Regions from separate parts of the Paraclostridium bifermentans genome, predicted to be linked through region 3. Evidence: predicted binding sites of a transcription regulator. Region 3 holds the regulator's gene; each other region holds the start of a gene.
The links. The regulator HrcA, encoded in region 3, represses chaperone genes, less so after heat shock. The targets are predictions, from matches to a motif close to TTAGCACTCNNNNNNNNNGAGTGCTAA.
Positions count from the first base shown of each region.

Region 1: the regulator HrcA is predicted to act here: its motif matches at 1,809-1,835, upstream of KXZ80_RS14860 (co-chaperone GroES).
Region 2: the regulator HrcA is predicted to act here: its motif matches at 1,595-1,621, upstream of htpG (molecular chaperone HtpG).

Region 1 covers NZ_CP079737.1:3,079,402-3,082,698, reverse strand. The annotation lists gene KXZ80_RS14870 (DNA-3-methyladenine glycosylase family protein) at 1-188, shown strand, start outside; gene cls (cardiolipin synthase) at 204-1,694, shown strand; gene KXZ80_RS14860 (co-chaperone GroES) at 1,866-2,150, shown strand; gene groL (chaperonin GroEL) at 2,174-3,297, shown strand, end outside.
Region 2 covers NZ_CP079737.1:1,101,855-1,105,151, forward strand. The annotation lists gene KXZ80_RS05300 (efflux RND transporter permease subunit) at 1-779, opposite strand, end outside; gene KXZ80_RS05305 (TetR/AcrR family transcriptional regulator) at 856-1,518, opposite strand; gene htpG (molecular chaperone HtpG) at 1,706-3,297, shown strand, end outside.
Region 3 covers NZ_CP079737.1:698,454-701,750, reverse strand. The annotation lists gene dnaK (molecular chaperone DnaK) at 1-88, opposite strand, end outside; gene grpE (nucleotide exchange factor GrpE) at 156-710, opposite strand; gene hrcA (heat-inducible transcriptional repressor HrcA) at 726-1,745, opposite strand; gene hemW (radical SAM family heme chaperone HemW) at 1,849-2,979, opposite strand; gene KXZ80_RS03410 (APC family permease) at 3,174-3,297, opposite strand, start outside.

The sequences.
Region 1 (3,297 bases), 920 kb from region 3:
GTATGCAAAAGTATGATACATTCCCTGTTGATGTATGGGTAAAAAGAGTTATGCAAGAATTTTATGTAGAAGATGATATGAGTTTACCTAAAATAAGAAAGTATGCGATAGATAAATTTGAAGATTTATCAGGATTTGCACAACAATATCTATTCTATTATGCTAGAGAATTGGGAATAGGAAGATAAAAATAAGGAGGATATATGAGTGCTTTAGACATACTAGTTTTAAGTTATGTAGGAATATCTTATCTAGCTAGTATTGTGGTTGCTATAAATATAATACTCGAAAATCGAGATCCAGCTAAGACTATGGCATGGTTACTAATATTTATGGTACTTCCTGGGATTGGGCTAGTTATATATGGGGTGCTAGGCCGAAATATAAGAAAGAGAAAAATATTTAAAACTCAGAAACTAGCCACAGATATAAAAGAAAATAATTTATTTCAAAATTTGAGGTCAATAGAAGAGTTAGTAGATCTTGAACAAGAAGCTATAAAAAATAAAGAGTTATCAAAATTAGATGATTCTGAAGGATTAAAAAAGAAAGTTATAAGTTTACTTTTAAATACAGGAAAGTTCCCATTTACAGCTAATAATAAAGTAGAAATATTTATTGATGGGAATGAAAAATTTGAAAGACTAATAAAAGATATAGAAGAAGCTAAAGAACATATCCATTTAGAGTACTTCATAATAAAAGATAGTGAAATTGGAAGAAAGATTAAGGATTTGTTGATAAAAAAAGCTCGAGAAGGTCTGAGTATAAAAATTGTATATGATGATGTAGGATGTTGGAGGTTTTGGTTTCATAGAAAATTCTTTAAAGAGATGAAAAGAGAGGGCATAGAAATAGTTCCTTTTTTACCTGCAAAGTTTCCTCTAATGGGAGGTAAAATTAACTATAGAAATCATAGAAAGATTGTCATAATCGATGGATGCATAGGATATACAGGCGGTATAAATATAGGCGATGAGTATATGGGTAAAAACAAAAAGTTTGGATATTGGCGTGATACTCATATAAGAATTGAAGGAAGTTCTGTTTATATGCTACAAATGGTATTTTTAATAGACTGGTATTATACAACTCAAAAATCAGTCTTTGATGAAAAATATTTCCCTAAATTAGATTATAAAGGAAATAGCATGATACAGGTGGTAGCAACAGGTCCTGATAGTGATTGGGAGGCTATCCACTATGCATATTTTTCAGCTATTTGTAATGCTAAAGAAAGAGTTTATATAGAGACTCCATACTTTATACCAGATGAAAGTTTATTAAGAGCATTAAAGAGTGCAGCATTAAGAGGCGTTGATGTAAGAATTATATTCCCTGGTATAGCTGATCATAAAATAGTACATCAAGCATCATATTCATATTTTGATGATATTTTAAGGTCTGGGGGAAAAGTTTACTTATATAAAAAAGGATTTATACACGCTAAAGTAGTAATTATAGATGATAAGATTGCATCAACAGGTTCTGCAAATATGGACTTAAGAAGTTTTATGCTAAACTTTGAAATTAATGCATTTATGTATGATGAACAAATAGTAAAAAAAATAACTGAAGACTTCTATGAGGATTTAAAAAATAGCAAAGAAATACACCTTAAAGATTTTGAAAAAAGACCTTTAATAAAAAAATGGGTTGAATCAGTAGCGAGATTATTTTCACCAATTTTATAAGTTTATAATATGCGAGGAGGTTTGTCGATAACAGTAAAATTTCCTCGCATAAAAATTGAATAAAATTAATTAAGGGTATTGAAAAATAAGCAAATATAATATATTATAAAGTTGTTAGCACTCTAAGTAATAGAGTGATAAAATACATAGATTTCATTAGGAGGGATAATTATGAAAATAAGACCATTAGCTGACAGAGTAGTAATAAAGAAAGTAGAAGCAGAAGAAAAAACTGCAAGTGGTATAGTTTTACCTGGAACAGCTAAAGAACAACCTCAGATAGCGGAGGTTGTAGAAGTTGGACCTGGTGGAATAGTAGATGGTAAAGAAATTAAAATGGAATTAAATATTGGAGATAAAGTTATATATTCTAAATATGCAGGAACAGAAATTAAGTTAGAAGGACAAGAATATACTATATTAAAACAAAGTGAAATATTAGCGGTAGTTGAATAAGTATAAAGGGAGGATTATGAGATATGGCTAAAGAAATAAAATTCGCACAAGATTCAAGAACAGCTTTAGAAGCTGGTGTAAACAAATTAGCAGATACAGTTAAGGTAACATTAGGGCCAAAAGGAAGAAATGTTATATTAGATAAAAAATTTGGGGCTCCACTTATAACAAATGATGGAGTTACTATAGCAAAAGAAATAGAATTAGAAGATAGATTTGAAAATATGGGAGCTCAATTAGTTAAAGAAGTTGCAACTAAAACTAATGATGTAGCTGGAGATGGAACTACAACTGCTACAGTTTTAGCTCAAGCTATAATAAGAGAAGGGTTAAAAAATGTAACTGCTGGATCTAACCCAGTACTTTTAAGAAAAGGAATTCAAAAAGCTGTAGAAGTAGCTGTTGAAGAACTAAAAAAACAATCAAGAACTATAGAGACTAAAGAATCTATATCTCAAGTTGCGTCTATATCTGCAGGAGATGAAGAAGTAGGTAATTTAATAGCTGAAGCTATGGAGATAGTAGGTAAAGATGGAGTTATAACAGTTGAAGAGTCTAAAACTATGCATACAGAGTTAGATGCAGTTGAAGGTATGCAATTTGATAGAGGATTTGTTTCAGCATACATGGTAACAGATGTTGATAAAATGGAAGCTGTTTTAAATGATCCATATATATTAATAACAGATAGAAAAATAAATAATATACAAGATATATTACCTGTACTTGAGCAAATAGTACAACAAGGTAAAAAGTTATTAATAATAGCTGAAGATGTAGAAGGGGAAGCTTTATCTACATTAGTAATAAACAAATTAAAAGGTGTATTTGATGTTGTTGCAGTTAAGGCTCCTGGATTTGGAGATAGAAGAAAAGCTATGTTAGAAGATATAGCTATACTTACTGGAGGAACTGTTATATCTGAAGAATTAGGATATGACTTAAAAGATGCTGATATATCTATGTTAGGTAGAGCTGGATCTGTAAAAATAACTAAAGATAACACTACAATAGTAGATGGATCTGGAGATAAAAAAGCTATAGAAGACAGAGTAAGTCAAATCAAACATCAAGTAGATCAAACTACTTCTGATTTTGATAAAGAAAAATTAATGGAAAGATTAGCTAAACTTGCAGGTGGTGTTGC
Region 2 (3,297 bases), 400 kb from region 3:
TGGCTATCGTATTTATCTCTTTCTTCATCATACCTGTGAAGTAAGAATATGGAGTAATCCATGGTAACTCCAAGTTGCAATACAGCACTTAGTGCTTTAGTTAAATAAGAAATTTCACCAAATATTATATTACTACCAAAATTATAGATTATCGCAAATCCTATACTAAGTAAAAATATAAATGGAGTAACATATGAATCCATTGTAAAACTTAAAACTATTAATGTAAGTATTACAGCAACTACTACATATAATGGAGTTTCTTTATCTGAAATGTCTTTAGTGTCTTTTATGATACTTGCCATACCACTTAGAAATGCTTGTTTTCCTGTAACTGTTCTGATTTCCTCTACAGCATTTAATGTTTTAAGAGCTGCAGAACCTTCTTCTAATTTAATAACCATAAGAGTTGAATTTTCAGTATACAATAAATCTGTAACATCTTTTGGTAGAAGTTCTCTAGGTACTGATAAATCTACAACATCATCAACCCACAAAACATCTTTTACACCTTCAACTTTAGTTAATTTTTCTTTGAGTTTAGATACATCTTTATCTTCCATGTTTTCAACTATTAACATAGCTAAAGAACCGCAATCAAACTCATCTTTAAGTATTTTTTCGGCCTGAGTTGTCGATAAATTATCTGGTAAATAACTTAAGATATCATAGTTTATGTCTGTGTTTAAAAAGCCAATTGCCGATGGAACTAATAATAGTATAGCTATTACTAAAATCAACTTACTTCTTTTAGCTATTTGCTTTGACAATCCCCTCATCTAAAGTTTACCCCCCTCTAAAATATTTAGGCATGCCCAAATTTGTTTACAAAATAGATTGTATGAGTAGTACAACCTATATGTCAAGTATATTTATGTTTTTTATTATTTCACTAATTTCTATATTATTAGTTGCTTCTTTAGTGTGTGAAATAATTTGAATTACTTTTTCTTGGCTGATATTTAATAGCAAAAGCCTAGTTTTTATTGTACTTTCAATAATTTCATCTAGTGTTAAGTTAATATCATTTTTATAAAATCTACGCAAAAGTTCATCTTCCCCAGCTGAACCAATTACAATGCTTAGACTTATATCATTTTCTTTAAAATCAAAATTTAACTCTCTTAAATTAGCTTTTAATATTTCACCTAGAGTTTTAAGATATTCTTTTCTTACTGAGTCTATTTCAGATGCTTCTATGTAAACTCTAAATAAAGATTGGTTAGTTGCTATAGTCTTTATGTATATATATTGGGTTATAGCATAACTAAGCAGAGGATCTATAGACTCACTACTTGATCTCTTTGTGTGAAAATAAATTTTTTCGATTAAGTTTTTGTAAAGATATAAAACAATATCTTCTTTTTTCTTAAAATAGTAGTATAAATGACCTCTACCTAAATTACAGACTTGTGCTATTTGCCTTATTGTTGTTTTTGTATACCCCTGTTGAATAAAAAGCTTAGATGCCTCAGTTATTATTGTGTTTCTAATGTCATCCTTGTGTTCGAACTCCACATTGATCACCCCTTTAATTTTGTTTATAGTATCATTTTAACAACATTTTTTTAATTTGTAATCTATTTTAAAAAAATTAGCACTCTAGTATTGACAGTGCTAACAAAGATGATAAAATAATAAATGTAGGGGGATTTACTTTATCCCAATTTTATTTAATAAAGATAAATTTAAGGAGGAGATAAATATGGAAAATAAAAAAGGAAACATATCAATACATACAGAAAACATATTTCCTATAATAAAAAAGTGGTTATATTCTGATAAGGATATATTTGTAAGAGAACTTATAAGTAATGGTTGTGATGCAATAAATAAATACAAAAAATTAGTATCGCTAGGGGAAATAGAAAATAAACAAGATCAAGATTATAAAATTAATGTAACAATAGACAAAGATAATTCAACTCTTATATTTGAAGACAATGGAATCGGGATGACTGAAGAAGAGGTTGAAAAATATATAAATCAAGTTGCATTTTCAGGAGCTGAAGACTTTGTAAATAAATATAAAGATAAAATGAGCGAAGAAAATGATATTATTGGACACTTTGGATTAGGTTTTTATTCAGCATTTATGGTATCTAGCAAAGTTCAAATAGATACTTTATCGTATAAAGAAGGTGCTCAAGCTGTAAAATGGGTAAGTGAAGGTCAAACAGAATATGAACTTTCAGCAAGTGAAGATAGAAAATCAAGAGGTACTACTATAACTTTATTTTTAGCTGATGATAGCAAAGAGTTTTTAGAAGAATATACAGTAAGAAGCATAATAGACAAATATTGTTCATTCTTACCTGTAAATATTTATTTAGATGTTAAAGATAGCTCTAAAGAAAAAGATGAAAATAGTGAAAATGAAATAAAAGCATTAAATGATACTTATCCTTTATGGTTAAAATCTCCAAAAGATTGCACAGATGATGAATATAAAGAGTTTTACAGAAAAGTATTCAATACATTTGATGAACCGTTATTCTGGATACATCTAAACGTAGACTATCCATTTAATTTAAAAGGAATATTGTATTTCCCTAAATTAAAAAATGAATTTGAACTTATAGAAGGTAAAGTTAAATTATATAATAACCAAGTTTTCGTTGCAGATAACATAAAAGAAGTTATACCAGAGTTCTTATTGTTACTAAAAGGTGTAATAGATTGCCCAGATTTACCATTAAATGTATCAAGAAGTTTCTTACAAAATGATAAGGATGTAAGTAAAATATCTAAGCATATAATTAAAAAAGTTGCAGATAAATTAAAATCACTTTATAAAAATGAAAGAGAAAACTTTGAAAGATTCTGGGATGATATACAAGTATTTATTAAGTTTGGATGCTTAAAAGACGAAGGATTCTATGATAAGATAAAAGACATCTTATTATTTAAAGATATAAATTCAAATTATATTACACTTAATGATTACTTAGAAAAATGTAAGGAAAAACATGAAAATAAAGTATTCTACGTAAGTGATGAGGAACAACAATCACAATATATTAAGTTATTTAAAGATTATGATTTAGATGCAGTTATACTAGATTCTAGTATAGATAATCACTTTATATCTTTTATAGAATTTAAAAATCAAGGAGTTACATTTAATAGAATAGATGCAGATTTATCAGATGTTTTAAAAGACAAAAATGAAGAAGAAAATAAAGAAAATAAAACAGAAATAGAAAACTTATTTAAAGAATATGTTAAAGATAAAGTAAAAGGTTATTCGGTAGAAAGCTTAAAAAGTGAAGACACTACAGCTATAATACTAGTTTC
Region 3 (3,297 bases):
TATTTGCTATTATTTGAGGTTCTCCACCTTCTAATACTGCAACACAAGAGTTTGTTGTTCCTAAGTCAATTCCTATTATTTTTCCCATTTTAATATCCTCCTTAAAAATTTATATGTTAATTGATATTAATTCAATTTTATTTTTTTATTCTATGTTAGCAAGATACTTTAACCATTGATGGTCTTAGCACCTTTGTACTTAATTTATACCCTTTTTGTAAAACCATAACCACTTGGTTTGCTGGTGTTCCATCTACTGATTCTTGCATAACTGCTAAGTGTAGGTTTGGATCAAATTCTTGACCTTCAGCTTCTATTTCTTCTAGTCCGAATTTTTCAAATGTAGCTTTTAATTGTTTTTGCACCATATCTATGCCTTTATACATGTTATCTTCTTTATCTGTACAAGCATCCATAGCTCTTTCCATGTTATCCATAACAGGTATTAATTCATTTAATATTTTTTCATTAGCAAATACACCCATAGTTTCTTTCTCTTGTTGAGTTCTTCTTCTATAGTTTGCGTACTCTGCTTGAAGTCTTTGAAGAGTATCTGTAAGTTCTTCTATCTTGCTATCCTTCTCATCAGCTTCATCTACTTCTTTAGCTTCAGTAGCCTCTTCTATAGCTTCTTCGATAACTTCTTCTACTTCCTCTGATGCATTATCTTTTATATCTTCTTGTAATTCTTCTTGTATATTGTTTTCCAAAACTTACACCCCTAACTATTTTTTGTTTAGTAGTAGTCCCATGTAATTTAATATAGAGTATACTTTTGAATAATCCATTCTTGTTGGACCTATCAAGCTTATTTTACCTACTACATTTTTATCTATATTGTAAGTTGCAGTTATAATACTACAATCTTGAGCTACCTCACATTCATTATCGCTTCCGATAATTATATTTAGGTTTTCTTTTTGTATTCCTTTAGATTTAAGCATACTCGATATATTTTCTTTCTCTTCCAGCATATTTAGAAATGTTTTAGCTCTAACAACATCACTAAATTCTGGAAAATTGAATATATTAGTTGCCCCGCTTAAAGATATCGCTGTGTTGCTTTCTTCAAAATCGAAGTTTAGTGCATCAATAAGCTTATCAATAAATAAAGAGTTTTCTGTTATTTCATATTTTATATAGTTTAGAAAATCTTCATCAATTTCAGTTATATTTTTTCCTGAAAGCTTCTTAGTAAGATTATCAGAAATTAAATTAAGTTTAGATTGATCAATCTGTATATTGGTTGATATAATAGTATTTTTTATTTCACCTTTTTCTGTAACTATTATTAAAACCATACTTTTTTCATCTAATCCAACCAATTGAACATGTTTTATAACTTGAATATTTGATGTATTTTTAGTAACAGCTATAGTTGTGTAATTAGTTAGCCTAGATATCAACTTAGATGTTTCATGTATCAAATCTTTCATATAATTCATGTTTTGGTTTATTGACTCTTCTATTAAATGCTTTTCAATATCATTTAATTCACATGTACTCATTAAAGAATCAACATATAACTTATATCCTTTTTCTGAAGGAATTCTCCCTGAGGAGGTATGAGGTTGAATCAAATATCCTAATTCTTCTAGGTCAGCCATTTCATTTCTTATAGTAGCTGCACTAACTCCTAGCTCATACTTTTTAGAAAGAGTTCTAGACCCTACAGCTTCTGCAGTTTCTATATAATCTTTAACAATAGCTTTAAGGATATTTAGTTTTCTTTCATTTAATTCCATATAATCCAAAGCCTCCTCTTTTGTTAGCACTCATTTAGTTGGAGTGCTAAAAGATTATATATATTTTATATCACTTTAAATTTGCTTTGTCAACACTTTTTGATTAATTTAAAAATTCTATGAACACACTATTAGAAATTTCTCTTCCTTTTTGAGTAAGAGAAATGTTTTTTCCGTCAAATCTAACAAGCTCTCTTTTTATAAGCTTATCCATGACTTCTTGATATATATCATAAAAATCTGTATCAAATCTTTCTTTAAATACATCTATATTTATGCCTTCATTCATTCTAAGTCCCATAAATATAAATTCCTCTATCTTATCTTTTTTCGTTAATTCTATTTCTTCACTAACAGGCCTTATATTTTGCATAATACACTTATTGTATTCACATATGTCTTCTATATTTGAATATCTACTATCCCCTATAAATCCTGACGCTCCTGGACCTAACCCTAAATAGTTGTCACACTTCCAATATATAATATTATGTTTACACTCTAAATCTTCTTTTGAATAATTAGATATTTCATACTGGTTATATCCATGTCTTTTTAAAGTATCGATTGTATAGTTATACATATTTATATCTGTATCTTCATCTAGTAATTCAAATTCTTTATTTTGATACATATCATATAACTTCGTTCCCTCTTCTAATATAAGTGAATACGCAGATATGTGTGACGGATTTAACTTTATAATTTTATCCAATGTATCTTTCCATTCTTGAGTTTTTTGGTTTGGAAGCGCATACATTAAATCTATATTTATATTTTTAAATCCTATATCTAATGCATCGTAATAGTTTTTCTCAAATTCTTCATATGTATGTATTCTTCCTATAGATTTTAAATGATAATTTTGAGTAGTTTGAAGCCCTATACTCAATCTATTTATACCCATTTTTTTCATAGCTTCAAGCTTTTCTCTATTTATTGTTCCTGGATTACATTCAATAGTTATTTCTGCGTCTTTTTTTATATTAAAATTCTCATTTATATTATTAACAAGTTCTTTCAGTTCATCTACAGTTAAAATGCTTGGAGTTCCTCCTCCAAAGAATACTGTATCAAAACACTTGTCCTTAAATTCACCTTTATAAAATTTCATTTCTCTTTCTATATTTATTAGATATTCTTTCTTTTGATTACTATTAATTTTATACGAGTTAAAATCACAGTAATAACATTTTTGCGCGCAAAACGGCACATGTATATATAGTCCTAACATAATTACTCCTTAATATTTAAATATAATTATATATATTATACCTCAAAACATAACTATTCTAATCTTATTCATCTAAAATTCACATAAAACATTCCTTTATTGAATTTCTATATAAACCAAGTAATAATTTTCTTAAATACAAAAAAGAGATAGTAAAATTACTATCTCTTTTTTATCTATTTTTAAATAATTAATTAATTATTTTTTTGTTTTTTTGACATTACTGAGTAAACTGGTAACCCTATAGCCGTAACTATTAATCCACCAGCAGCTACTAAAGTATTATTCATTAATTGGTTAACTATAACGAATAATCCA